Regions from separate parts of the Pantoea sp. X-Soil-MYKO-1289 genome, predicted to be linked through region 1. Evidence: predicted binding sites of a transcription regulator. Region 1 holds the regulator's gene; each other region holds the start of a gene.
What was found. The regulator PhoB, encoded in region 1, activates phosphate uptake and scavenging genes when phosphate is short. The targets are predictions, from matches to a motif close to CTGTCATAAAACTGNCNNAT.

Region 1 (5,801 bases):
GCGGCTTATTGACATAGATATAGAGCGGGCGCGCCCAAGGATAGCGGCCGCTGCGGATAGAGTCGGCGTCCGGCGCCACCGCCGCGCCCTGCGCGTCAGTGACGGCGAGCGTCTTCACGCCGCTCAGATGAAAACCGAAGCTGGCGTAGCCGATGCTGCGCGGATTGGCGGCGACCGCCTGCACCACGGCGGCCGAGCCGGGAAACTCCGCCACGTCGGCGCGAAAATCGCCGTTGCACAGCGCCTGCTGCTTGAAAAAGCCCCAGGTGCCCGAGGCGGAGTTGCGTCCGTAGCGCTGAATCGGCCGCCGCGCCCAGTCGGGCTGGCGCATGCCCATATCGCCCCAGCGCGTCGGCACCTGCGGCGCGCCGCACAGGCGCGTCACGGAAAAGATGGCGTCAAGCTGGCGCATATCGATCTGCGTCAGCGGATTGCGCTGATTGACCACCACCACCAGCGCGTCGAGCGCTACCGGCACCGCGAGCGGGGCGTAGCCATAGCGCGCCTGAAAGGTTTGCCGCTCTTCCGCCTGCATGGGGCGGCTCATCGGGCCGAGCTGCGCGGCGCCCGCCGCCAACGCGGTCGGCGCGGTGGACGAGCCGGAAGCCTGCACCTGTAGATTAACGCCCGGCGCCCGCGCGCTGAAATCTTCGCTCCACAGCATCATCAGCGTTCCCAGCGTGTCTGAGCCGACGCTGCTGAGGTTGCCGGTGAGCATTTCGGGCTGAGGCGCCGCCGCCAGCGTCAGCGCGGGCGAGAAGAGAGTAAGCAACAGCAGCAAGGCGCGCATGAGAGGTTCCATTAACGGTTAATGGACGGCATTCTCCTGCAATCCCGCGCTGACGATCAACCTTGACGGCAGCGTAAAGGTAAAACAGGTCTCTTTATCGGGAATGCTGGCGATCTCCAGCCGCGCATTATGGTGGCTAAGGGCGTGCTTGACGATCGCCAGCCCCAGCCCGCTGCCGCCGGTGGCGCGCGAGCGCGCCTTATCCACGCGGTAGAAGCGCTCCGTCAGACGCGGCAGGTGCTCGGCCGGAATGCCCGGCCCGTTGTCGCAGACTTTGAACTGCGCGCCCTGGCGGCTGCGCAGCCAGCTGATGTCGATGCGCGTGCCGTCCGGCGTATGGTTGACCGCGTTGTAAACCAGGTTCGAGATAGCGCTGCGCAGCTGATCGTCGTCGCCGAGCACCTTGAGATGCGGATCGGTATGGAAGTGGATCTCGTGGCGCCCATTGCTCAGCGTCTCCGCTTCGCGCTGCAGCAGATGCAGCATCATCGGCACGTCCACCGTCTCTTTCATGTCGATAGCCGGCGCCGCCTCGATGCGCGACAGCGTCAGCAGCTGGCGCACCAGGCTGTCCATGCGGCGCGTCTGCTCCTGCATGGTCTGCAGCGCTTTGCCGCGCGAGCGCTCGTTCATCACCGAGTCGTTCATCATCTCCAGATAGCCCTGCAGCACCGTCAGCGGCGTGCGCAGCTCATGGCTGACGTTGGCGAAGAAATTGCGCCGCGCCCCTTCCAGCTGGTGCATCTGCGTCACGTCGCGCGCCACCATCAGCCACTGCCCTTCGCTGTAGGGCATGATGCGGAACTCCATATGGTGCTGATTATTGAGAATTAAGGTGAGCGGCTTATTGAAATCGCGCTGGCGAATATAGCGGGAGAATTCCGGATAGCGCAGCAGGTTGAGGATGTTCTGGCCGTTATCTTCCGGCCAGCGCAGACCGAGGTGCTGCTGCGCCAGACCGTTGCACCAGAAAATGGCGCCCTCTTCCGTGGTGAGCACCACCGCGTCGGGCAGCGTCTCGGCGCCGCTGCGAAAGCGCTTAATCAGGTTGCCCAGCTCGCGCCGCCGCCGACGGTTGCGCAGCTGCATCTGATAGAGGCCGTAAAACAGCGGCTCCCAGCTCGCCTGTCCGGTGGGCGGCGTCATGGTGCGATCCACCCACAGCCAGTGCGACAGCCGCATCAGATTATAGAAGTGCCACAGCAGCATCCCCAGCACGCTGACCAGCAGCAGCCAGGGAAGATAGCCGAAAATCAAACCGATTATCAGCGCCGGCAGGCAGGCCAGCGCCAGCTCGGAGAGCAGTCTCTTCCAGGAGAGTCGTTCCAGCACGGTAAAGACTCCGTTTAGTAGCGGGCGGAGAAACGATACCCCGTTCCGCGAACGGTTTGAACCATGCGATCGTGGCCGGAAACTTCCAGCGCCTTACGTAAGCGGCGGATATGCACATCGACGGTGCGATCTTCCACATAAACATTGGTGCCCCAGACGTGGTTCAGCAGCTGCTCGCGGCTGTAGACGCGTTCGGGATGAGTCATAAAGAAGTGCAGCAGCTTATATTCGGTCGGGCCCATCTCCAGCGGCGTCGACTCGGACATCACGCGGTGCGACGACGGGTCCAGGCTCAGGCCCTGCATCTCGATCACCTCCTCCACCGCCATCGGCGAAATGCGGCGCATCACCGCCTTGATGCGCGCCATCAGCTCTTTCGGCGAGAAAGGCTTGGTGATGTAGTCATCCGCGCCCACTTCCAGACCGCGCACGCGATCTTCCTCTTCGCCGCGCGCCGTCAGCATCATCACCGGGATATCGCGCGTCAGCGCTTCGCGCTTCAGGTGCTTGATAAACTGAATGCCGCTGCCGCCCGGCAACATCCAGTCCAGCAGAATTAAATCAGGCCAGGGCTCAATCAGCTTGCCTATCGCGCTGTCATAATCCTCGGCCTCAATGGGCTGGTAGTCGTTCTGCTCCAGAACAAAGCACAACATCTCACGGATAGGGGCTTCATCTTCCACAACCAAAATGCGCTTAGCCATTGCAACTCCTGCTGATGTGACTGCTGTCACCGTTATATGCGGCGCCATTATGCGTCAGATTTATGACACTTTTATGAAAAACATAGCCGCTTAATCAGCGCGTTAACACTGCTTTATAACAACCGACGCCGCTTTTTTCGCTTTTGCGCCATAGCCGGTATAATCCTCCGGCAAACCGTTACCGCAGGGAGTTTTATGCGCATCATTCACACCGCGGACTGGCACCTCGGTCAGTTTTTCTATAACAAGAGCCGGGCGGCCGAGCACCAGGCCTTTCTCGACTGGCTGCTGGCGCGCATCGAAGAGTATCAGGTCGATGCGCTGATCGTCGCGGGCGACCTCTTCGACAGCGGCACGCCGCCAAGCTACGCGCGCGAACTCTTTAACCGTTTCGTGGTGGCGCTGCAGCCGACCGGCTGTCAGCTGGTGGTGCTGGCGGGCAATCACGATTCGGTCGCCACGCTCAACGAGTCGCGCGCCCTGCTCGCCTGCCTGAATACCCAGGTGATCACCACGCCGCAGGCGGATCACAATCTGCTGCTGCTGCGCGACCGCGCCGGCGAACCGGGCGCGCTGCTCTGCGCCATTCCCTATCTGCGGCCGCGCGATATTATGCGCAGCCGCGCAGGCCAGTCGGGGCGCGAGAAGCAGCTCAGCCTGCTGGAGGCGATCGCCGCGCACTATCAGCGCAGCGTCGACGCGGCGCGCGCGCATCCGCTGGCGCTGCCGGTGATCGCCACCGGCCATCTCACCACCGTCGGCGTCAGCAAAAGCGATTCGGTGCGCGATATCTATATCGGCACGCTCGACGCCTTTCCCGCGTCGGCTTTTCCCGACGTCGACTACGTGGCGCTCGGCCATATCCATCGCGCCCAGCGCGTCGCCAACAGCGATCATATTCGCTACAGCGGCTCGCCGATCCCGCTCAGCTTCGACGAGCTTGGCAGCGAGAAAAGCGTATTTTTACTGGAGCTGGATAGCGCCGGTTTGCAGAGCGTGACGCCGCTGCCCGTTCCGCCGTTCCAGCCGATGAAAATGCTGAAAGGCTCGCTGGCGGAGATCGAGGCGCAGCTGGCGCCCTTTGCCGACCATCAGGGCGACAGGCCGGTCTGGCTCGATATCGAAGTCACCACCCAGGAATTTCTCAGCGATCTGCAGCGCCGCGTCGAGGCGCTGACCGCCGATCTGCCGGTCGAGGTCCTGCTGCTGCGCCGCAGCCGCGAACAGCGCCAGCACAGCCTGGCGCAGCTAAAAAACGAAACCCTGAGCGAGCTAAAAGTGGAAGAGGTCTTCGCCCGCCGCATCGCGCTGGCGGAGGATATCGAAGAATCCGAGCATGCGCGCCTCAGCGCCCTGTTCCGCTCCACCCTCGCCTCGCTGGAGGAGAGCGAATGAAAATCCTCACGCTGCGCTTTAAAAACCTCAACGCGCTGAAGGGCGAATGGTTTATCGACTTTCGCGCCGAACCCTTCGCCAGCAACGGCCTGTTCGCCATCACCGGCGCGACCGGCGCAGGCAAAACCACTCTGCTCGACGCCATCTGTCTGGCGCTCTATCACCAGACGCCGCGCCTCGGCGTGCTGTCGCAGACGCAAAACGGTCTGATGACGCGCGACACCGCCGAATGCCTCGCCGAAGTGGAGTTCGAGATCAAAGGCGAAGCCTGGCGCGCCTTCTGGAGCCAGAACCGCGCGCGCGGCGCGGCCGACGGCAAGCTGCAGGCGCCGCGCGTCGAGCTGGCGCGCTGCATCGACGACAAAATCTTCGCCGACAAGGTCAACGACAAATTAAAACTGATCGAGTCGTTGTCGGGCCTCGACTTCGAGCGCTTTACCCGCTCGATGATGCTGTCGCAGGGGCAGTTTGCCGCGTTCCTTAACGCGAAACCCGGCGAGCGCGCCGAACTGCTGGAGGAGCTAACCGGCACCGAAATCTACGGCCAGATCTCCGTCGCCATCTACGAGCGCCACAAGGCGGCGCGGCTGGCGCTGGATAACCTGCGCAGCCGCGCCGGCACCCTGACGCTGCTCGACGCCGAAGCGCGCGCCGCGCTGCAGCAGCAGCTGAGTGCGCTGACCGAAGCGGAGCAGGCGCTTACTCAGCAGAACGATAGCCTGCGCAGGCAGCATCAGTGGCTGACCCAGGCGCAGCAGCTCGACAGCGACATTCAGGCCGCGCAGGCCGCGCTGGAGGCGGCGGAACAGGCGTGGCGCGACGCGGAAGCGGATCGCCAGCGGCTGGCGCGCAGCGAGCCGGCGGAGAAGCTGCGCGATAAATTAGCGCAGCGCGACAGCCTGCTGCATGAGCAGCAGCGCCTGCAGCAGACGCAGCAGCAGCTCGCACAGCAGCGCCAGGCCGCCGAGCAGCAGGCGCAGAGCGACCGGCAGCGTCGTGAGGCGGCCCAGTCGGCGCGCGACGCCGCGCTGCGCGAGCAGCAGGCGCAGGAGACGCTGCTGACGGAGCAGGTTATTCCGCTCGACCAGCAGATCGCCGCCCTGCTGGCGCAGGCGCAGCAGCAACAACAGGAAAGCGACCAGCAGCAGCAGGCGCTAACGCAAAGCGAACGCGCGCTGCAGCAGGAAACGGCGCAGCGCGACAGCCTGCAGGCCGCGCTGGTGAAACAGCAGCAGTGGCGCGCGGATCAGGGCGCGCTGCCGCAGTGGGGGCCTTCGCTGGCGCTGTGGCAGGAGCGTTTCGCTCAGCTGACGCAGCGCGAAAGCGCGCTGGCGGCGCTGCGCGAGCAGCAGCGTCTTCTGCAGCAGCGGCTGGCGCAGCGGCAGGCGGAGCTTGCCCGGCTGGAGCAGCAGGCGACGCCGCTGAGCCAGGCCGAACAGCAGGCAGCGAGCGCCCTGGAGAGGACGCAACAGGCGCTGGCCGATCTGGAGCAGCGCCATCCGCCGCAGGCGCTGCAGGCCAGCCTGGCGCAAAGCGAGGCGAGCCGCCCGCTGCGCCAGCAGCTGGCGGTGCTCGCCTCG
Region 2 (5,801 bases), 770 kb from region 1:
CGGTACGCGGCTGGTGGTGGAGAGCGCGGGAGACGTGCGCTGGAACTGGATTTTCGTCGGCTGCGGCGTGGTCTTTCTCTTTCAGCTGCTGCGTCCGTTCTGGCAGCGCGGCCTGAAAAAGATCTCCGGGCCGGCGCTGGTGCTGCCCGGCATTGACGGCTCCACGCCGAAGCAGAAGCTGTTTATGCTGGCGCTGATCGTCGTGGCGGTGGCCTGGCCCTTTTTCGTTTCGCGCGGCGCGGTGGATATCGCGACGCTGACCCTGATCTACGTGATGCTCGGCCTGGGCCTTAACGTGGTGGTCGGCCTCTCGGGTCTGCTGGTGCTCGGCTACGGCGGCTTCTATGCTATCGGCGCCTACACCTTCGCGCTGCTGAATCACTACTTCGGCCTCGGCTTCTGGGAGTGTCTGCCGCTGGCGGGCATCGTCTCGGCGCTGTTCGGGCTGCTGCTCGGCTTTCCGGTGCTGCGTCTGCGCGGCGACTATCTGGCGATCGTCACGCTCGGCTTCGGCGAGATCGTGCGTATTCTGCTGCTGAACAATACCTCTATAACCGGCGGCCCCAACGGTATCGCGCAGATCCCGAAACCCTCGCTGTTCGGTCTGGAGTTCGGTCGTAAAGTCTCCGAAGGCGGCTGGAGCACCTTCCATGAATTTTTCGGCCTGAAATATGACCCCAGCGACCGCGTGATTTTCCTCTATCTGGTGGCGCTGCTGCTGGTGGCGCTGACGCTGTTCGTGATTAACCGCCTGCTGCGCATGCCGCTGGGCCGCGCGTGGGAAGCGCTGCGCGAAGATGAGATCGCCTGTCGCTCGCTCGGCCTGAGCCCGACGCGCATCAAGCTGACCGCTTTTACCATTAGCGCCGCGTTCGCCGGCTTCGCGGGAACGCTGTTCGCCGCGCGCCAGGGCTTTGTCAGTCCGGAGTCCTTTACCTTCGTCGAATCCGCCTTCGTGCTGGCGATTGTGGTGCTGGGCGGCATGGGTTCGCAGTTCGCGGTGATCCTCGCCGCTATCCTGCTGGTGGTGTCGCGCGAGCTGATGCGCGACCTGAACGAATACAGCATGCTGGTGCTGGGCGGCCTGATGGTGCTGATGATGATCTGGCGTCCGCAGGGGCTGCTGCCGATGAAGCGTCCGCACCTGAAACTGAAGCAGAAACAAGGAGAGCAGGCATGAGTCAGCCTTTATTAGCCGTTGAAGGCCTGATGATGCGCTTCGGCGGCCTGCTGGCGGTCAATAACGTGGCGCTGGAGCTGCGCCCGCAGGAGATCGTTTCGCTGATCGGTCCCAACGGCGCGGGAAAGACCACCGTATTCAACTGCCTGACCGGCTTCTACAAGCCGACCGGCGGCACCATCAAGCTGCGCGATCAGCATCTGGAAGGCCTGCCGGGCCAGCAGATCGCCCGCATGGGCGTGGTGCGCACCTTTCAGCACGTTCGTCTGTTCCGTGAGATGACGGTAATTGAGAACCTGCTGGTGGCGCAGCATCAGCATCTGAAAAGCGGCCTCTTTTCAGGCCTGTTCAAAACCCCGGCGTTTCGTCGCGGCGAGAGCGAGGCGCTGGATCGCGCCGCCACCTGGCTGGAGCGCATCGGACTGCTCGATCTCGCCAACCGCCAGGCGGGGAATCTCGCCTACGGTCAGCAGCGCCGCCTGGAGATCGCGCGCTGCATGGTGACGCGCCCGGAGATCCTGATGCTGGACGAACCGGCGGCCGGACTCAACCCGAAAGAGACGCACGAGCTGGATGAGCTGATCGCCGAACTGCGCGGCGAGCACAAGGTCTCCGTTCTGCTGATTGAGCACGATATGAAGCTGGTGATGGGCATTTCCGACCGTATCTACGTGGTGAACCAGGGTACGCCGCTGGCTAACGGCACGCCGGAAGAGGTGCGTAACAATCCGGACGTGATCCGAGCCTATTTAGGAGAGGCGTAACATGGCAAACCCAATGTTATCCGTTAACAACGTCAGCGCGCACTACGGTAAGATCCAGGCGCTGCACAACGTCAGCCTGCATATCAGTCAGGGCGAAATCGTCACGCTGATCGGCGCCAACGGCGCGGGAAAAACCACGCTGCTCGGCACGCTGTGCGGCGAACCGCGCGCCACCCAGGGCAGCATTACCTTCGACGGCAAAACCATTACCGACTGGCAAACCGCGCGCATCATGCGCGAGGCGATCGCCATCGTGCCGGAGGGACGCCGGGTGTTTTCGCGCATGACGGTAGAAGAGAATCTGGCGATGGGCGGCTTTTTCGCCAGCCGTCAGGAGTATCAGACGCGCATCGCGCGCGTCTATGATCTCTTTCCGCGTCTGGCGGAGCGTAAAATCCAGCGCGCAGGCACCATGTCCGGCGGCGAGCAGCAGATGCTGGCGATCGGCCGCGCGCTGATGAGCCAGCCGCGTCTGCTGCTGCTGGACGAGCCTTCGCTGGGGCTGGCGCCGATAATTATCCAGCAGATCTTCGACACCATCGAGCAGCTGCGCAAAGAGGGGATGACCATCTTCCTGGTGGAGCAGAATGCGAATCAGGCGCTGAAGCTGGCGGATCGCGGCTATGTGCTGGAGAACGGGCACGTGGTGCTGGAGGATACGGGCGAGGCTCTGCTCTCCAACGAAGCCGTCCGCAGCGCTTACTTAGGCGCCTAGGCCTGGTTTACTTGCCATTTCGACGCCGGGCAGTGCTCGCCATCCTCACGTACTACGTGTACGCTCCGGTGGCTGTGCGCTGGCCGTCGTCGAACTGGCTGCGACACCGACGGCCCTTTGGCATTGAATAAGGCCTGGCTGCGCCGCCGACGGCCTTGCATCGGTGCGATAAAACATTTTAGGTAACTCCTTCATCTGGCCGTCATGCGGCTGTCATCTCGCTGTTATTAATCCGTCATTTTCCCGTGTCATGTTACTTCGCGAACAAAAAATGCGTGATATCGCGCGTAGCTACCTGCACAGGAAAATTCTATGTCCGTGTTTAAGACACAAAGCAGACTGATGAGTGTGGTTCTGGGCCTGGCCATCAGCGGCAACGCGCTGGCCGCCACTGAAATTCCTTTCTGGCACTCGATGGAGGGGGAGTTAGGCAAAGAGGTCGACTCTCTGGCGCAGCGTTTCAACCAGGCGCACCCCGACTATAAAATCGTGCCGACCTACAAAGGCAACTACGAGCAGAGCCTCGCGGCAGGCATCGCAGCGGTGCGTACCGGCAAAGCGCCGGTCCTTTTGCAGGTCTATGAAGTCGGCACCGCCACCATGATGGCTTCGAAAGCGATCGTGCCGGTGCATCAGGTCTTCCAGGACGCGGGCATTCCCTTCGATGAAAAACAGTTCGTGCCGACCGTGGCGGGCTACTACAGCGACGCCAGCGGCCATCTGATTTCTCAGCCGTTCAACAGCTCTACGCCGGTGCTCTACTACAACAAAGACGCCTTTAAAAAAGCGGGCCTGAACCCGGATCAGCCGCCGAAAACCTGGCAGGAGCTGGCGAAGGATGCCGACGCGCTGCGTAAAGCGGGCCTGAGCTGCGGCTACGCCAGCGGCTGGCAGGGCTGGATCCAGATCGAAAACTTCAGCGCCTGGCACGCCTTGCCGGTCGCCAGCAAAAACAACGGCTTCGACGGCACCGACGCGGTGCTGGAGTTCAACCAGCCGGTGCAGGTGCGCCATATCCAGATGCTGGAGGAGATGAACAAGAAAGGCGACTTCACCTACTTCGGCCGGAAAGATGAATCCACCGCCAAGTTCTATAACGGCGACTGCGGCATCACCACCGCCTCTTCGGGTTCGCTGGCGGATATCAAACACTACGCCAAATTCAACTTCGGCGTCGGCATGATGCCCTATGACGAAAACGTGCCGAACGCGCCGCAGAACGCCATTATCGGCGGCGCCAGCCTGTGGGTGATGAAAGGCAAAGACGCCAACACCTATAAGGGCGCCGCGGAGTTTATGCAGTTCCTCGCGCAGCCGGAAATCGCCGCCGAATGGCATCAGAAAACCGGCTACCTGCCGATCACCACCGCCGCTTACGAGCTGAGCAAGCAGCAGGGCTTCTATGACAAGAACCCTGGCGCGGATATCGCCACGCGTCAGATGCTGAACAAAGATCCGCTGCCGTTCACCAAGGGCATGCGTCTGGGCAATATGCCGCAGATCCGCACCATCGTCGACGAAGAGCTGGAAGGCGTCTGGACCGGCAAGCAGTCGCCGCAGGCCGCGCTGGATAGCGCGGTGAAACGCGGCAACGAACTGCTGCGCCGCTTTGAACAGCAGGTGAAATAATCTTAAAGGGCCGGCGCGTGCCGGCCCTGTTCTCTTTCTCAGACAGAGTACGCTATGTCTTCATCTCGTCCGGTGTTTCGCACCAGTCTGTTGCCCTATCTGCTGGTGCTGCCGCAGCTGCTGATTACCGCCATCTTTTTCCTCTGGCCCGCGGGCGAAGCCCTGTGGTATTCGCTGCAAAACCTCGATCCCTTCGGCATCTCCAGCACCTTTGTCGGGCTGGACAATTTCAGGCGCCTGTTTCAGGACAGCTACTATCTCGACGCCTTCTGGACCACCATCGTCTTCAGCACGCTGGTCACGGTGTGCGGCATGGTGCTGTCGCTGCTGTTAGCGGCGCTGGTGGATTACGTTATCCGGCTGCGCAAGCTCTATCAGACGCTGCTACTGCTGCCCTACGCGGTGGCGCCGGTGGTCGCGGCGGTGATGTGGATGTTTCTGTTCAATCCCGGCCTCGGCCTGATTAGCCACTTTCTCAACCAGCTTGGCTATAGCTGGAACTATGCTCAGAACAGCGGTCAGGCGATGTTCCTGATTGTCGTCGCCTCGATCTGGCAGCAGATGAGCTACAACTTCCTGTTCTTTTTCGCCGCGCTGCAGTCGATTCCGAAATCGCTGGTGGAGGCCGCGGCGATCGACGGCGCCGGGCCGGTGCGTCGCTTCTTCAACCTGTCGCTGCCGCTGATTACGCCGGTGAGCTTTTTCCTGCTGGTGGTGAACCTGATCTACGCCTTCTTCGACACCTTCCCGGTGATCGACGCCGCGACCGGCGGCGGGCCGGTGCAGGCCACCACCACGCTGATCTACAAAATCTATCGCGAAGGTTTTACCGGGCTGGATCTCTCTTCATCGGCGGCGCAGTCGGTGGTGCTGATGCTGCTGGTGATCGGTCTGACCGTTATACAGTTCCGCTTTGTTGAGCGTAAGGTGCAGTACCAATGATTGAAAACCGTCGCGGGCTGGATATCTTCAGCCACACGCTGCTGGTGCTGGGCGTGCTCACTATTCTTTTTCCGCTCTACGTCGCCTTCGTCGCCGCCACGCTGGACAACGAGGCGGTCTATCAGGTGCCGATGACCCTCATCCCCGGCACTCACCTGTGGGAGAACATCTCGCGCATCTGGACCCAGGGGGTTAACGGCAGCGGCCCGGCGTTCAGCCTGATGCTGCTGAACAGTCTGATTATGGCGTTCGGCATTACCGTCGGCAAAATCACGGTGTCGATGCTCTCCGCCTTTGCGCTGGTCTGGTTTCGCTTTCCGCTGCGCACGCTCTTTTTCTGGCTGATCTTTATCACGCTGATGCTGCCGGTCGAGGTGCGTATTTTCCCTACCGTGCAGGTGATCGCCGATCTCAATATGCTCGACAGCTACAGCGGCCTGACGCTGCCGCTGATGGCGTCAGCCACGGCGACCTTTCTGTTCCGCCAGTTCTTTATGTCGCTGCCGGACGAGCTGATCGAGGCGGCGCGCATCGACGGCGCCAGCGCGCTGCGCTTCTTTTGGGACATCGT
Region 3 (5,801 bases), 280 kb from region 1:
CCGTATCCTGCAGCAGACGATTGAACAGGCTCTTGTTGAGCAAGGTCGCATAACCGACCGCCAGGGTGCGAAGTTCGAATAATACTTTATGGTTGCTGCGCAGCGGCAACGGTGAAGTCCATTTTCTCTGAGATGTTTGCAAGCGGGCCAGTCCCCTGAGCCGATATTTCATACCAACAGAGTGTGGCGCTCTGTAACCTGTGAGCATGCTCGGTTCGTCCGAGAAGCCTGATGGTTGCGACGGCACATTCACCTTGAACCAAGGGTTCAAGGGTTACAGCCTGCGGCGGCATCTCGGAGATCTCCTTCTGTTCTGCATCTGTCTTTCCCCTTTATGAATGATATAGTTGCTTAATCAGCGACTATATCAACGGGGTTCTCGTGTCCCAGCCCTCTCTGCTCGATCGCCACCATATCCGCCAGCATGTGCGCCACCTGCGCCGCGCCCTGACGCCTGAGCAGCAGGAACAGGCTGCCGCTCTGATGGCGGAACACGCCGTTAACTTCGCCCCTCTCGCCAACGCCAGCCATATCGCGCTCTTTTTGTCGGTAGACGGCGAGCTTAATACCCGTCCGCTTATCGCTAAGCTGTGGCAGCAGAAAAAGCAGGTTTATCTGCCGGTGCTGCACCCTTTCTCCGCTGGCCAGCTGCTGTTTCTGCGCTATACGCCGGAAACCACGCTAACGCCGAATAAACTGCGTATTCCCGAACCGCCGCTCGATATCCGCCAGCTGATTACGCTGGATCGGCTGGATGTAATGATGGTGCCGCTGGTGGCGTTTGACAGCAGCGGGCAGCGGCTCGGCATGGGCGGCGGCTTTTACGACCGCACTCTGCAGAACTGGCGTCGGCACGGTTTTTTACCGGTGGGCGTGGCGCATGACTGTCAGCAGGTGGAGCGATTGCCCGCAGAGGAATGGGATGTGCCGCTGCCCGCCGTCTTGACGCCGTCGCGCCTGTGGCAGTGGGAATAGCAGGCGTGAGCCAGAGGCGGAAACAGACGGGCCGTCTGTGAAAAAAACAGACGGCCCGGTTTCAGTAAAGCGGAATCAGTAGAGCAGACGAGCGCGAATGGTGCCCGGGATCGCCTTCATCAGCTGCAGCGCTTTGTCCGCCAGATCCTGCGGCGCATCGATATCGATAACCACGTAACCCATCATCGGCGAAGTTTGCAGGAACTGCGCAGCGATGTTGATGCCCTGTTCGGCAAAGATCTGGTTGATGGCCGTCAGCACGCCCGGACGGTTTTCATGAATGTGCAGCAGACGGCTGGCGCTGGCGCCGTGCATCGGCAGCGACACTTCCGGGAAGTTGACCGCCGAGAGCGTTGAGCCGTTATCGGAATATTTAGCCAGCTTGCCCGCGACTTCGATACCGATATTCTCCTGCGCCTCCTGGGTCGATCCGCCGATGTGCGGCGTCAGGATCACGTTATCGAACTCGCACAGCGGCGAATTAAAGGGTTCGCTGTTGGTCGCCGGCTCAAGCGGGAAGACGTCGATTGCGGCGCCCGCCAGATGCTTGCTCCCCAGCGCGTCGCACAGCGCCGGAATATCGACCACGGTGCCGCGCGAAGCGTTGATCAGCAACGCGCCCTTCTTCATCTGCGCCAGCTCCTGCGCGCCGATCATATCCTGCGTCGAGGGGGTTTCCGGCACGTGCAGGCTCACCACGTCGCTCATATTCAGCAGGTCGGCCAGGTGGCGCACCTGGGTGGCGTTGCCGAGCGGCAGTTTATTTTCGATGTCGTAGAAAAAGACGTGCATGCCCAGGCTTTCAGCCAGCACGCCAAGCTGCATGCCGATATGGCCGTAGCCGACGATGCCGAGCTTTTTGCCGCGCGCCTCAAACGAGCCGACGGCGTTTTTGTTCCAGATGCCGCGGTGCGCTTTGGCGTTCGCTTCAGGAATGCCGCGCAGCATCAGCAGCATTTCGCCGATAACCAGTTCGGCGACCGAGCGGGTATTGGAGAACGGCGCGTTGAACACTGGAATGCCGCGCGTCGCCGCCGCGTTAAGATCGACCTGATTGGTGCCGATGCAGAAACAGCCTACGGCGACCAGTTTTTCCGCCGCGGCGAAAATCTCTTCCGTCAGTTGGGTGCGGGAGCGGATGCCGATGAAGTGCGCATCCCGAATGGAGGCTTTCAGCGCTTCGTCATCCAGCGCGCCTTTATGGAATTCGATGTTGGTGTAACCCGCCGCGCGCAGATTTTCCAGCGCGCTCTGGTGAACGCCTTCCACCAGCAGGAACTTAATCTTGTCTTTTTCCAGTGATACCTTTGCCATTTCCCCGACCCTATTGTGATTTCAACAATGGCCGCCATAAGCGCGCCTTCTGTCAAAATATCAAAAATTACGCCTGCGGCAATACAACCGTTTGCCTCGCGGTCAGCACGGGCAAGGCTGAGCCCAGCACATTGCCGCACAAAATCGGGAGCTGAACGACGAACAAAGAACGAACCTGCTGTGGATGACGGTTATGTGACATAAGTCACCGAATTTAGGCAGCGAAAGAAAAGATGTTTTGCGCAGGGAAATAACCGGCGCGTTTATCGCGCCGGACAGATCATTTTTCGATGGTTTTTACGCCGTCCGGCGTGCCGATCAGGGCGATATCGGCGCCGCGCGTAGCAAACAAGCCGACGGTGACCACGCCGGGCAATGCGTTGATGCTTTTCTCCAGCGCGACGGGATCGAGAATCGTCAGGTTATGCACATCGAGAATAATATTGCCGTTATCGGTGACGACATGCTGGCGATACTCCGGCAGGCCGCCGAGCTTAACCAGCTCGCGGGCGACGAAGGCGCGCGCCATCGGGATCACCTCGACCGGCAGCGGGAAATGCCCCAGCACGTCCACCTCTTTCGAGGCGTCGGCGATGCAGATGAACTTGCGCGCGACGGCCGCCACGATCTTCTCGCGCGTCAGGGCCGCGCCGCCGCCTTTGATCATCTGCATCTGCGGGTTGATCTCATCCGCGCCGTCGACGTAGATCGCCAGATCGTCGATCTCATTGAGATCGAAGACCGGAATGCCAAGCGCTTTCAGCTTCAGCGTCGAGGCTTCCGAGCTGGAGACCGCGCCCTCTATCTGATGTTTCATCGTGGCGAGCGCATCGATAAAGTGCGCGGCGGTGGAGCCGGTGCCGACGCCGACGACACTACCCGGCTGCACATATTTCAGTGCGGCCCAGCCTACGGCTTTTTTCAGTTCATCCTGGGTCATGATATGTTTAAAACCTGTGCGACAACGAAGTGCGCGTAGTATAAAGCAACGCTCGCCGAATGTGCGCGGCTGTTTCCGCTGACGTGATCGCTTTGGAAGCCAGCCCGCAAAAAAGGCGACGCGCGGCGCAGGGAAAGCGCCTTCGACGCGCGCCAGATGAATTTTTTGTGGCATAGTATCGTCCACCCTGAAGGAGAGAGAACAACAATGAAACGCCCCGATTATCGAACGCTTCAGGCGCTGGACGCAGTGATTCGCGAACGCGGCTTTGAGCGCGCCGCACAAAAGTTATGCATTACGCAGTCGGCCGTATCGCAGCGTATCAAGCAGCTGGAGAATCTGTTTGGCCAGCCGCTGCTGGTGCGTACCGTGCCGCCGCGCCCCACCGAACAGGGACAGAAGCTGCTGGCGCTGCTGCATCAGGTAGAGCTGCTGGAAGAGGAGTGGCTGAGCGACGAGAACGGCGGCACCACGCCGCTGCTGCTGTCGCTGGCGGTTAACGCCGACAGCCTGGCGACCTGGCTGCTGCCTGCGCTGAAAGATGTGCTGGCGGACTCGCCGGTGCGCCTTAATTTGCAGGTCGAAGATGAAACCCGTACGCAGGAACGGCTGCGCCGCGGCGAAGTGGTGGGCGCGGTCAGTATTCAGCCGCAGCCGCTGCCGAGCTGCCTGGTCGATCAGCTTGGCGCGCTCGACTATCTGTTCGTCGCCTCGCCGGAGTTCGCCGCGCGCTACTTCCCCAACGGCGTGACGCGCTCGGCGCTGCTCAAGGCGCCAGCGGTCGCTTTTGACCATCTCGACGATATGCATCAGGCCTTTTTACAGCAGAATTTCGATCTGTCGCCGGGCAGCGTGCCCTGCCATATCGTTAACTCTTCGGAAGCCTTTGTGCAGCTGGCGCGTCAGGGGTCGACCTGCTGTATGATCCCGCACCTGCAGATTGAGCGCGAGCTGGCCAGCGGCGAACTGCTCGATTTGACGCCGGGCCTTTGCCAGCGTCGCATGCTTTACTGGCACCGCTTCGCGCCGGAGAGCCGCCTGATGCGCCGCGTCACCGACGCGCTAATCTCCCACGGCCATCGCGTGCTGCGCCAGGATGATTTAGCGGCCTGAGCAAGCGCGCGCCTTAAGCAAGGTGCGCACGCCACCCGCGTTTGTCTTATTTGTTGTCTGACAAACAATCAAAAAAAGGGGCGCTTAGCGCCCCTTTTCCATTACTGCTGCGTGCCTGCCGCATTCGGCTTGATATCGAACACCACATCCACCTGATCGTCGAAGTGAATGCTCTGCTGCTCGTAGGTCTGCTGCGCGGAGGTATCCGCAGCCGGCGCGGCGGCTTTATACATGCGCGCCATCGGCATCGGCTGATAGTTGGCCACGTGGTAGCGAATGCTGTAAACCGGGCCAAGCTTCGCGTTAAAGCCTTCCGCCAGCGCTGCGGCCTGCTGCGTCGCGTTATCAATCGCCGCCTTGCGCGCCTGCGCCTTATAGCTGTCGGGATTGGTGACGCCCAGCTCAACCGAGCGGATCTCGTTCAGCCCGCTTTTCAGCGCGCCGTCCAGCAGCTCGTTCAGCTTATCCAGCTGACGCAGCGTCACCTGCACCTGACGCACCGCGCGGTAGCCTTTCAGCACCGACTTGCCCTCTTTGGTATAGTCATATTCCGGCTGCGTGCTGAGGTTGGCGGCATCGATATCTTTCTTCTCAATGCCGTTTTTCTGCAGGAAATCAAAATATTGCGCGACGCGGTCGTCGGCCTGCTTTTTCGCGTCCGCGGCGTCTTTAGAGGAGACGTTGACCACGATAGAGAGCGTGGCGATATCCGGGCGCGCATCGACGGTCGCCTGACCGGAGGTCACGACATGCGGGCCGTTCGGCAGTTCGTCGGCTAATGCGCTTAACGGCAGCGCTAAAGCGCCTGTCATGGCGACCAGCGCCAGTGCTTTCAGTTTCACGAAAGTCCTCCTTGGAATCTCTGTTTTGCTGCGGCATCAAAGGCCAGAGCCTGAACGGAATAGTATGCACTGCTAAGAGCGTGTTATACCGCAAAAGTTCGCGTTTTGCTTATCCTGTTCTGCCGCTTTAGGACAATTCAACTCAGAAATTCGCTATTCCCTGCAGCGCCAGCTGGCTGGCGATAATCCACATCACCGCGCCGACCAGCAAATTGATGGCGCGCTGCGCCCTGGCGGTGCGCAAGCGAGGCGAGAGCCAGGCCGCCATCAGCGCCAGCCCAAAGAACCAGAACACCGACGCGCTGACGGTGCCCAGCGCGAACCAGCGGCGCGCCTCCTGCGTCGGCAGTTGCCCGCCCAGGCTGCCCAGCACCACGAAGGTATCGATATAGACGTGGGGATTAAGCCAGGTGACCGCCAGCATGGTGGCGATAATGCGCCAGCGGCTCTGCTTAAGCTCGCCGTCGCTGGCCAGGTCGACATCGCCGCTAAAGGCGCGGCGCAGCGCACTCCAGCCGTACCACAGCAGAAAAGCCACGCCGGCCCAGGTGATCAGCATCAACAGCAGCGGCGACTGGTGCAGCAAGGCGCTGCCGCCGAAGATGCCACCGCAGAGC
Region 4 (5,801 bases), 1.0 Mb from region 1:
AGCTGACGCACGATGCCTTCATACTCTTTGTCGACCTTTTTGTCTTCGCGATAGATCTGGATCGCTTCGGTCAGATCCATGCGCGCGAAGGCGTCCAGCACGTCGTGCAGCATCTCCACGGTGTGACGCCCCAGCGACTCCAGGCTCACCAGCAGCGGCATATGCTGCTGGCCGAATTTTTCCAGCGCGGTGCGGCTGATTTTTTCCGCCACGTCGCCGATGCGCTCCAGCTCGGAGATGGTTTTGATGATCGCCATCACCAGGCGCAGGTCGCTGGCGGTGGGCTGGCGTTTGGCGATGATGCGCACGCAGGCTTCATCAATCTCCACTTCCATCATATTGACCTTCTGGTCGCCGTCGATCACGCGCTGCGCCAGCTCGCCGTCCAGATTGTGCATCGCGGTGATGGCGTCGGTGAGCTGCTGCTCCACCATGCCGCCCATAATCATCACCTGGGTGCGAATGTGTTCCAGCTCCGCATTGAACTGACCGGAGATATGCTTGTTCAGATTGAGGTTATCCATGTTTATCTCCTGAAAATCAGCCGTAGCGGCCGGTAATGTAATCTTCGGTCTGTTTCTGCGCCGGTTTGGTGAACAGCCGGTCGGTATCGCTGAACTCAATTAGCTCGCCCAGATACATAAAGGCGGTATGGTCGGAACAGCGCGCCGCCTGCTGCATATTATGCGTCACGATGACCACGGTATAGTCCTGCTTCAGCTCGGTGATCAGCTCTTCGATACGGCCGGTCGAGATCGGGTCCAGCGCCGAACAGGGCTCGTCCAGCAGCAGCACTTCCGGACGGATCGCGATGCCGCGCGCGATGCAGAGACGCTGTTGCTGGCCGCCCGAGAGACTGTATCCGCTCTGGTGCAGCTTGTCTTTGGTTTCATTCCACAGCGCCGCTTTGCTCAGCGCCCACTGCACGCGCTCATCCATATCGGCGCGCGACAGCTTTTCAAACAGACGCACGCCAAAGGCGATATTGTCGTAGATCGACATCGGGAAAGGGGTCGGTTTCTGGAATACCATGCCGACGCGCGCGCGCAGCAGGGCGATATCCTGGCTGGAGGCCAGAATGTTGTCGCCATCCAGCAAAATGTCCCCTTCGGCGCGCTGATCGGGATAGAGCGAGTACATTTTGTTAAAGGTGCGCAGCAGGGTCGATTTGCCGCAGCCTGACGGACCGATAAACGCGGTGACCTGGTTCTTCGCGATGTCCAGGTTGATGTTCTTCAGCGCGTGAAATTTGCCGTAATAGAAGTTCAGGTTACGCACCTGAATTTTACCGCTGTTGGAAGTCGCGATACTCATTGCTCGTCTCTCTTAAACGGCGCCGCGCCAGGCAGCGCCGAAGGTTAACCGTTTTTGCTCTTGGTGAAGACTACGCGCGCCAGGATATTCAGCAGCAGCACGCAGAGCGTAATAATCAGCACGCCCGCCCAGGCCAGACTCTGCCATTCGGCAAAGGGGCTCATCGCGAACTTAAAGATGGTGACCGGCAGGTTCGCCAGCGGCTGCATCATGTCGGTGGACCAGAACTGGTTCGACAGCGCGGTAAACAGCAGCGGCGCGGTTTCGCCCGCGATACGGGCGATCGCCAGCAGCACGCCGGTCAGAATGCCCGATACCGACGCCTTCAGCGTAATCGCGGAGATCATCTTCCACTTCGGCGTGCCGAGCGCGTAGGCCGCTTCACGCATGCTGTCCGGCACCAGCCGCAGCATATTTTCGGTGGTGCGGATAACGATCGGGATCTGCAGCAGCGCCAGCGCGATCACGCCTGCCCAGCCGGAGAAGTGCTGCATCTGCGCCACCACGATGGTGTAAACGAACAGGCCCACCACGATCGACGGCGCCGAGAGCAGGATATCGTTAATAAAGCGGATCACTTCCGCCAGCGCCGACTTGCGGCCATATTCCGCCAGATAGACGCCCGCCAGGATGCCCAGCGGCGTGCCGATCACCGTCGACCACAAAATCAGCAGGCCGCTGCCCGCCAGGGCGTTGGCCAGACCGCCGCCGGCGGTATTGGGCGGCGGCGTCGATTCGGTAAACAGCGCCCAGCTCAGCCCGTCCACGCCGCGCGTCACGGTGGTGAACAGGATCCACACCAGCCAGAACAGGCCGAAAGCCATGGTCAGCAGCGACAGCGCCAGCGCGATCTTATTCTTGGTGCTGCGCCAGGCCTGCATTTTGCGGCGCGACGCGTCCAGTTCGGCGCGAGCCTGTAGTTCAATCGTCGTCATGAGCGCGCTCCTTCACTTTTCGCGAGGCGCAGGATCATTAATTTGGAAATGGCCAGCACGATAAAGGTGATAACGAACAGGATCAGTCCCAGCTCCATCAGCGCGGCGACATGCACGCCCGACTCGGCTTCGGCGAACTCGTTCGCCAGCGCGGAAGTGATGCTGTTGCCCGGCATAAACAGCGAAGGACTGTCGAGCTGGTAAGTGTTGCCGATGATAAAGGTGACCGCCATGGTTTCGCCCAGCGCGCGTCCCAGGCCGAGCATCACGCCGCCAATCACGCCGTTTTTGGTGAACGGCAGCACGATGCGCCAGATCACTTCCCAGGTGGTGCAGCCGATGCCGTAGGCGGACTCCTTCATCATCACCGGCGTCTGCTCAAACACGTCGCGCATTACCGAGGCGATGTAAGGAATGATCATGATCGCCAGAATAACGCCCGCCGCCAGGATGCCGATGCCGAAGGCCGGCCCGGAAAAGAGCGCGCCGACAAAGGGGATGTTCGACATGATTTCGCCGACCGGCGTCTGGAAATATTCCGCAAACAGCGGCGCGAAGATAAACAGGCCCCACATGCCGTAAACGATGCTGGGGATCGCCGCCAGCAGCTCAATAGCGGTGCCGAGCGGACGGCGCAGCCAGCCAGGCGACAGCTCCGTCAGAAACAGCGCGATGCCGAAGCTCACCGGCACGGCGATAATCAGCGCAATCAGCGAGGTGACGAGGGTGCCGTAGATCGGCACCAGCGCGCCAAATTCTTCGTTCGGCGCATCCCAGGTTTTGTTCCACAGGAAGGAAAAGCCAAATTTCTGGATGCTTGGCCAGGAGGAGAAAATCAGGGAGACGATAATGCCGCCCAACAGCAACAGGACAATCAGCGCAGCCAGTTTAACCAGCGCGCCAAAAATCATGTCACCTTGCTTACCGGGGGCTTTGAATGCCGGCTTCGTTGCAGCCATAGAAGACTCATTCTTTAGAGGTTGTCAGGGCGGCGCGCGGCCGCCCTTCTCGATCTGGCCGGACGCGCGTCCGACCGGAGTTGTTCGCTTACTGGTAGAGCGCTTTGCCGGAACTGTCTTTGATATTGGCCTTCCAGGCGTCGCGGATCTGCTGGGTTACGCTGTCCGGCAGGGTGGCGTAATCCAGGCTGGTCGCCGTTTTGTCGCCGTTTTTGTACGCCCAGTCGAAGAACTTCAGCACTTCGCTGCCCTTCTCGGCATTCGCCTGATCTTTGTAGACCAGAATGAAGGTGGTTGAGGTGATCGGCCAGGCGTCGTTGCCTTTCTGGAAGGTCAGGTCCTGCGCAAAGGATTTGCTCCAGTCTGCGCCTTTCGCCGCGTTGGAGAAGCTGGTTTCGCTCGGCGCGACCGGCTTGCCATCGGCGTCAACCAGTTTGGTGTAGGTCAGGTTGTTCTGCTTGGCATAGGCGTATTCGACATAGCCGATTGAACCCGGCAGACGCTGTACGAACGCCGCGACGCCGTCGTTGCCTTTGCCGCCCAGACCGGCCGGCCAGTTAACGGTGTTGCCTTTGCCGATTTTGCTGTTCCACTCTTCGTTGACCTTCGCCAGGTAGCTGGTGAAGACGAAGGAGGTGCCGGAACCATCCGCGCGGCGCACCACATTGATGTTGGTATCTGGCAGTTTCACGCCCGGGTTCAGCTTAGCGATCGCCGCGTCGTTCCACTTTTTGATTTTGCCCAGGTAGATGTCGCCGACGGTTTTGCCGTCGAGCGTCAGTTCGCCTGATTTCACGCCCGGGATGTTGACGGCCAGCACGACGCCGCCAATGACGGTCGGGAACTGAAACAGGCCGTTTTTCTGCAGGTCTTCATCTTTCATCGGCGCATCTGACGCGCCAAAATCCACGGTTTTCGCGATGATCTGCTTCACGCCGCCGGATGAACCAATGCCCTGGTAGTTGATTTTGCTACCGGTGGCTTGCTGATATTCTGCTGCCCACTTGGCATAAACCGGCGCCGGGAAAGTACCGCCCGCGCCCGTCAGATCGGTGGCTGCAAAGGCAGAAACCGCGCTTACGGCGAGAGTGGCGGTAAGGATTCGGGCTACGGTGCTACGCATCAGTGTCATGTTCCCTCCAGGGGAGTTTATCTCAGGCTTGAAGCCGTTGTAGTTGGAGTCAGTGATTGCTGCAGGAGGGAAAATAGGACAGTTTGATGACAGTGAAATGTAGGAAATGTGACAGTTATATGACAGCGAACAAAAAGTAAAAGGGCCCGTTTCCGGGCCCGCTTGTTTACTCTACCGTTACCGACTTCGCCAGGTTTCTTGGCTGATCCACGTCGGTGCCTTTAATCAGCGCGACGTGATAAGAGAGCAGCTGCAGCGGCACGGTGTAGAAAATAGGCGCGATCACCTCTTCCACGTGCGGCAGAGAGATAATCTTCATGCCGTCGCTGTCGCTGAAGCCGGCGTCCTGATCGGCAAACACGTACAGCAGACCGCCGCGCGCGCGCACCTCTTCAATATTGGACTTCAGCTTTTCCAGCAGCTCGTTGTTCGGCGCCACTACGATTACCGGCATATCGGCGTCGATCAGCGCCAGCGGACCGTGCTTCAGCTCGCCAGCGGCGTAGGCTTCCGCATGGATATAGGAGATCTCTTTCAGCTTGAGCGCCCCTTCCATGGCGATCGGATACTGATCGCCGCGGCCGAGGAACAGCGCGTGGTGCTTGTCGGAGAAATCTTCCGCCAGCAGTTCGATACGCTTGTCCTGCGCCAGCATCTGTTCGATGCGGCTCGGCAGCGCCTGCAGGCCGTGCACGATCTCATGCTCAGTTTCCGCCGGCATGCCGCGCAGGCGGCCCACTTTCGCCACCAGCATCAGCAGCACGGTAAGCTGCGTGGTGAAAGCCTTGGTCGAGGCGACGCCGATTTCGGTGCCCGCCTTAGTCATCAGCGCCAGATCCGACTCGCGCACCAGCGAAGAGCCCGCGACGTTGCAGATCGCCAGCGAACCGAGGTAGCCCAGCTCTTTGGTCAGACGCAGCGCCGCCAGCGTATCGGCGGTTTCGCCAGACTGCGACAGGGTAATCAGCAGGCTGTTTTTGCGCACGGCGGATTTGCGGTAGCGGAACTCAGAGGCGATCTCGACGTCGCAGGGAATATTCGCCAGCGACTCGAACCAGTAACGCGCCACCATGCCGGAGTTATAGGAGGTGCCGCAGGCGATGATCTGAATATGCTCGACCTGGCTGAGCAGGGCTTCGGCATGCGGGCCCAGCTCGCTGAGATCGACTTCGCCATGGCTGAAACGACCGGTTAAGGTGTTTTTAATCGCCATCGGCTGTTCGTAAATCTCTTTCTGCATATAGTGGCGATACACGCCTTTATCGCCCGCGTCATACTGCACGCTCGACTCGATTTCGGCGCGCTGCACCGCGTTTCCGGCGCGATCGACGATAGTGACGTCGCGACGGCTAATCTCGGCGATGTCGCCCTCTTCCAGATAGATGAAGCGGCGCGTCACCGGTAGCAGCGCCAGCTGATCGGAGGCGATGAAGTTCTCGCCGACGCCGCGGCCAATCACCA

Region 2: the regulator PhoB is predicted to act here: its motif matches at 2,881-2,900, upstream of ugpB (sn-glycerol-3-phosphate ABC transporter substrate-binding protein UgpB).
Region 3: the regulator PhoB is predicted to act here: its motif matches at 2,472-2,491, upstream of serA (phosphoglycerate dehydrogenase).
Region 4: the regulator PhoB is predicted to act here: its motif matches at 4,447-4,466, upstream of pstS (phosphate ABC transporter substrate-binding protein PstS).

The regions. Positions count from the first base shown of each region.
Region 1 is NZ_AP036004.1:1,025,062-1,030,862, reverse strand. It holds gene AC6I7Z_RS04885 (PstS family phosphate ABC transporter substrate-binding protein) at 1-790, opposite strand, end outside; gene phoR (phosphate regulon sensor histidine kinase PhoR) at 809-2,122, opposite strand; gene phoB (phosphate response regulator transcription factor PhoB) at 2,137-2,826, opposite strand; gene sbcD (exonuclease subunit SbcD) at 3,022-4,221, shown strand; gene AC6I7Z_RS04865 (AAA family ATPase) at 4,218-5,801, shown strand, end outside.
Region 2 is NZ_AP036004.1:253,055-258,855, forward strand. It holds gene AC6I7Z_RS01155 (high-affinity branched-chain amino acid ABC transporter permease LivM) at 1-1,180, shown strand, start outside; gene livG (high-affinity branched-chain amino acid ABC transporter ATP-binding protein LivG) at 1,177-1,944, shown strand; gene livF (high-affinity branched-chain amino acid ABC transporter ATP-binding protein LivF) at 1,946-2,659, shown strand; gene ugpB (sn-glycerol-3-phosphate ABC transporter substrate-binding protein UgpB) at 2,972-4,288, shown strand; gene ugpA (sn-glycerol-3-phosphate ABC transporter permease UgpA) at 4,343-5,230, shown strand; gene ugpE (sn-glycerol-3-phosphate ABC transporter permease UgpE) at 5,227-5,801, shown strand, end outside.
Region 3 is NZ_AP036004.1:746,903-752,703, reverse strand. It holds gene zapA (cell division protein ZapA) at 1-82, shown strand, start outside; RNA gene ssrS (6S RNA) at 122-305, shown strand; gene AC6I7Z_RS03590 (5-formyltetrahydrofolate cyclo-ligase) at 382-975, shown strand; gene serA (phosphoglycerate dehydrogenase) at 1,051-2,289, opposite strand; gene rpiA (ribose-5-phosphate isomerase RpiA) at 2,570-3,229, opposite strand; gene AC6I7Z_RS03575 (LysR family transcriptional regulator ArgP) at 3,437-4,342, shown strand; gene AC6I7Z_RS03570 (oxidative stress defense protein) at 4,444-5,184, opposite strand; gene argO (arginine exporter ArgO) at 5,327-5,801, opposite strand, start outside.
Region 4 is NZ_AP036004.1:12,777-18,577, reverse strand. It holds gene phoU (phosphate signaling complex protein PhoU) at 1-524, opposite strand, end outside; gene pstB (phosphate ABC transporter ATP-binding protein PstB) at 541-1,314, opposite strand; gene pstA (phosphate ABC transporter permease PstA) at 1,359-2,249, opposite strand; gene pstC (phosphate ABC transporter permease PstC) at 2,246-3,208, opposite strand; gene pstS (phosphate ABC transporter substrate-binding protein PstS) at 3,297-4,340, opposite strand; gene glmS (glutamine--fructose-6-phosphate transaminase (isomerizing)) at 4,507-5,801, opposite strand, start outside.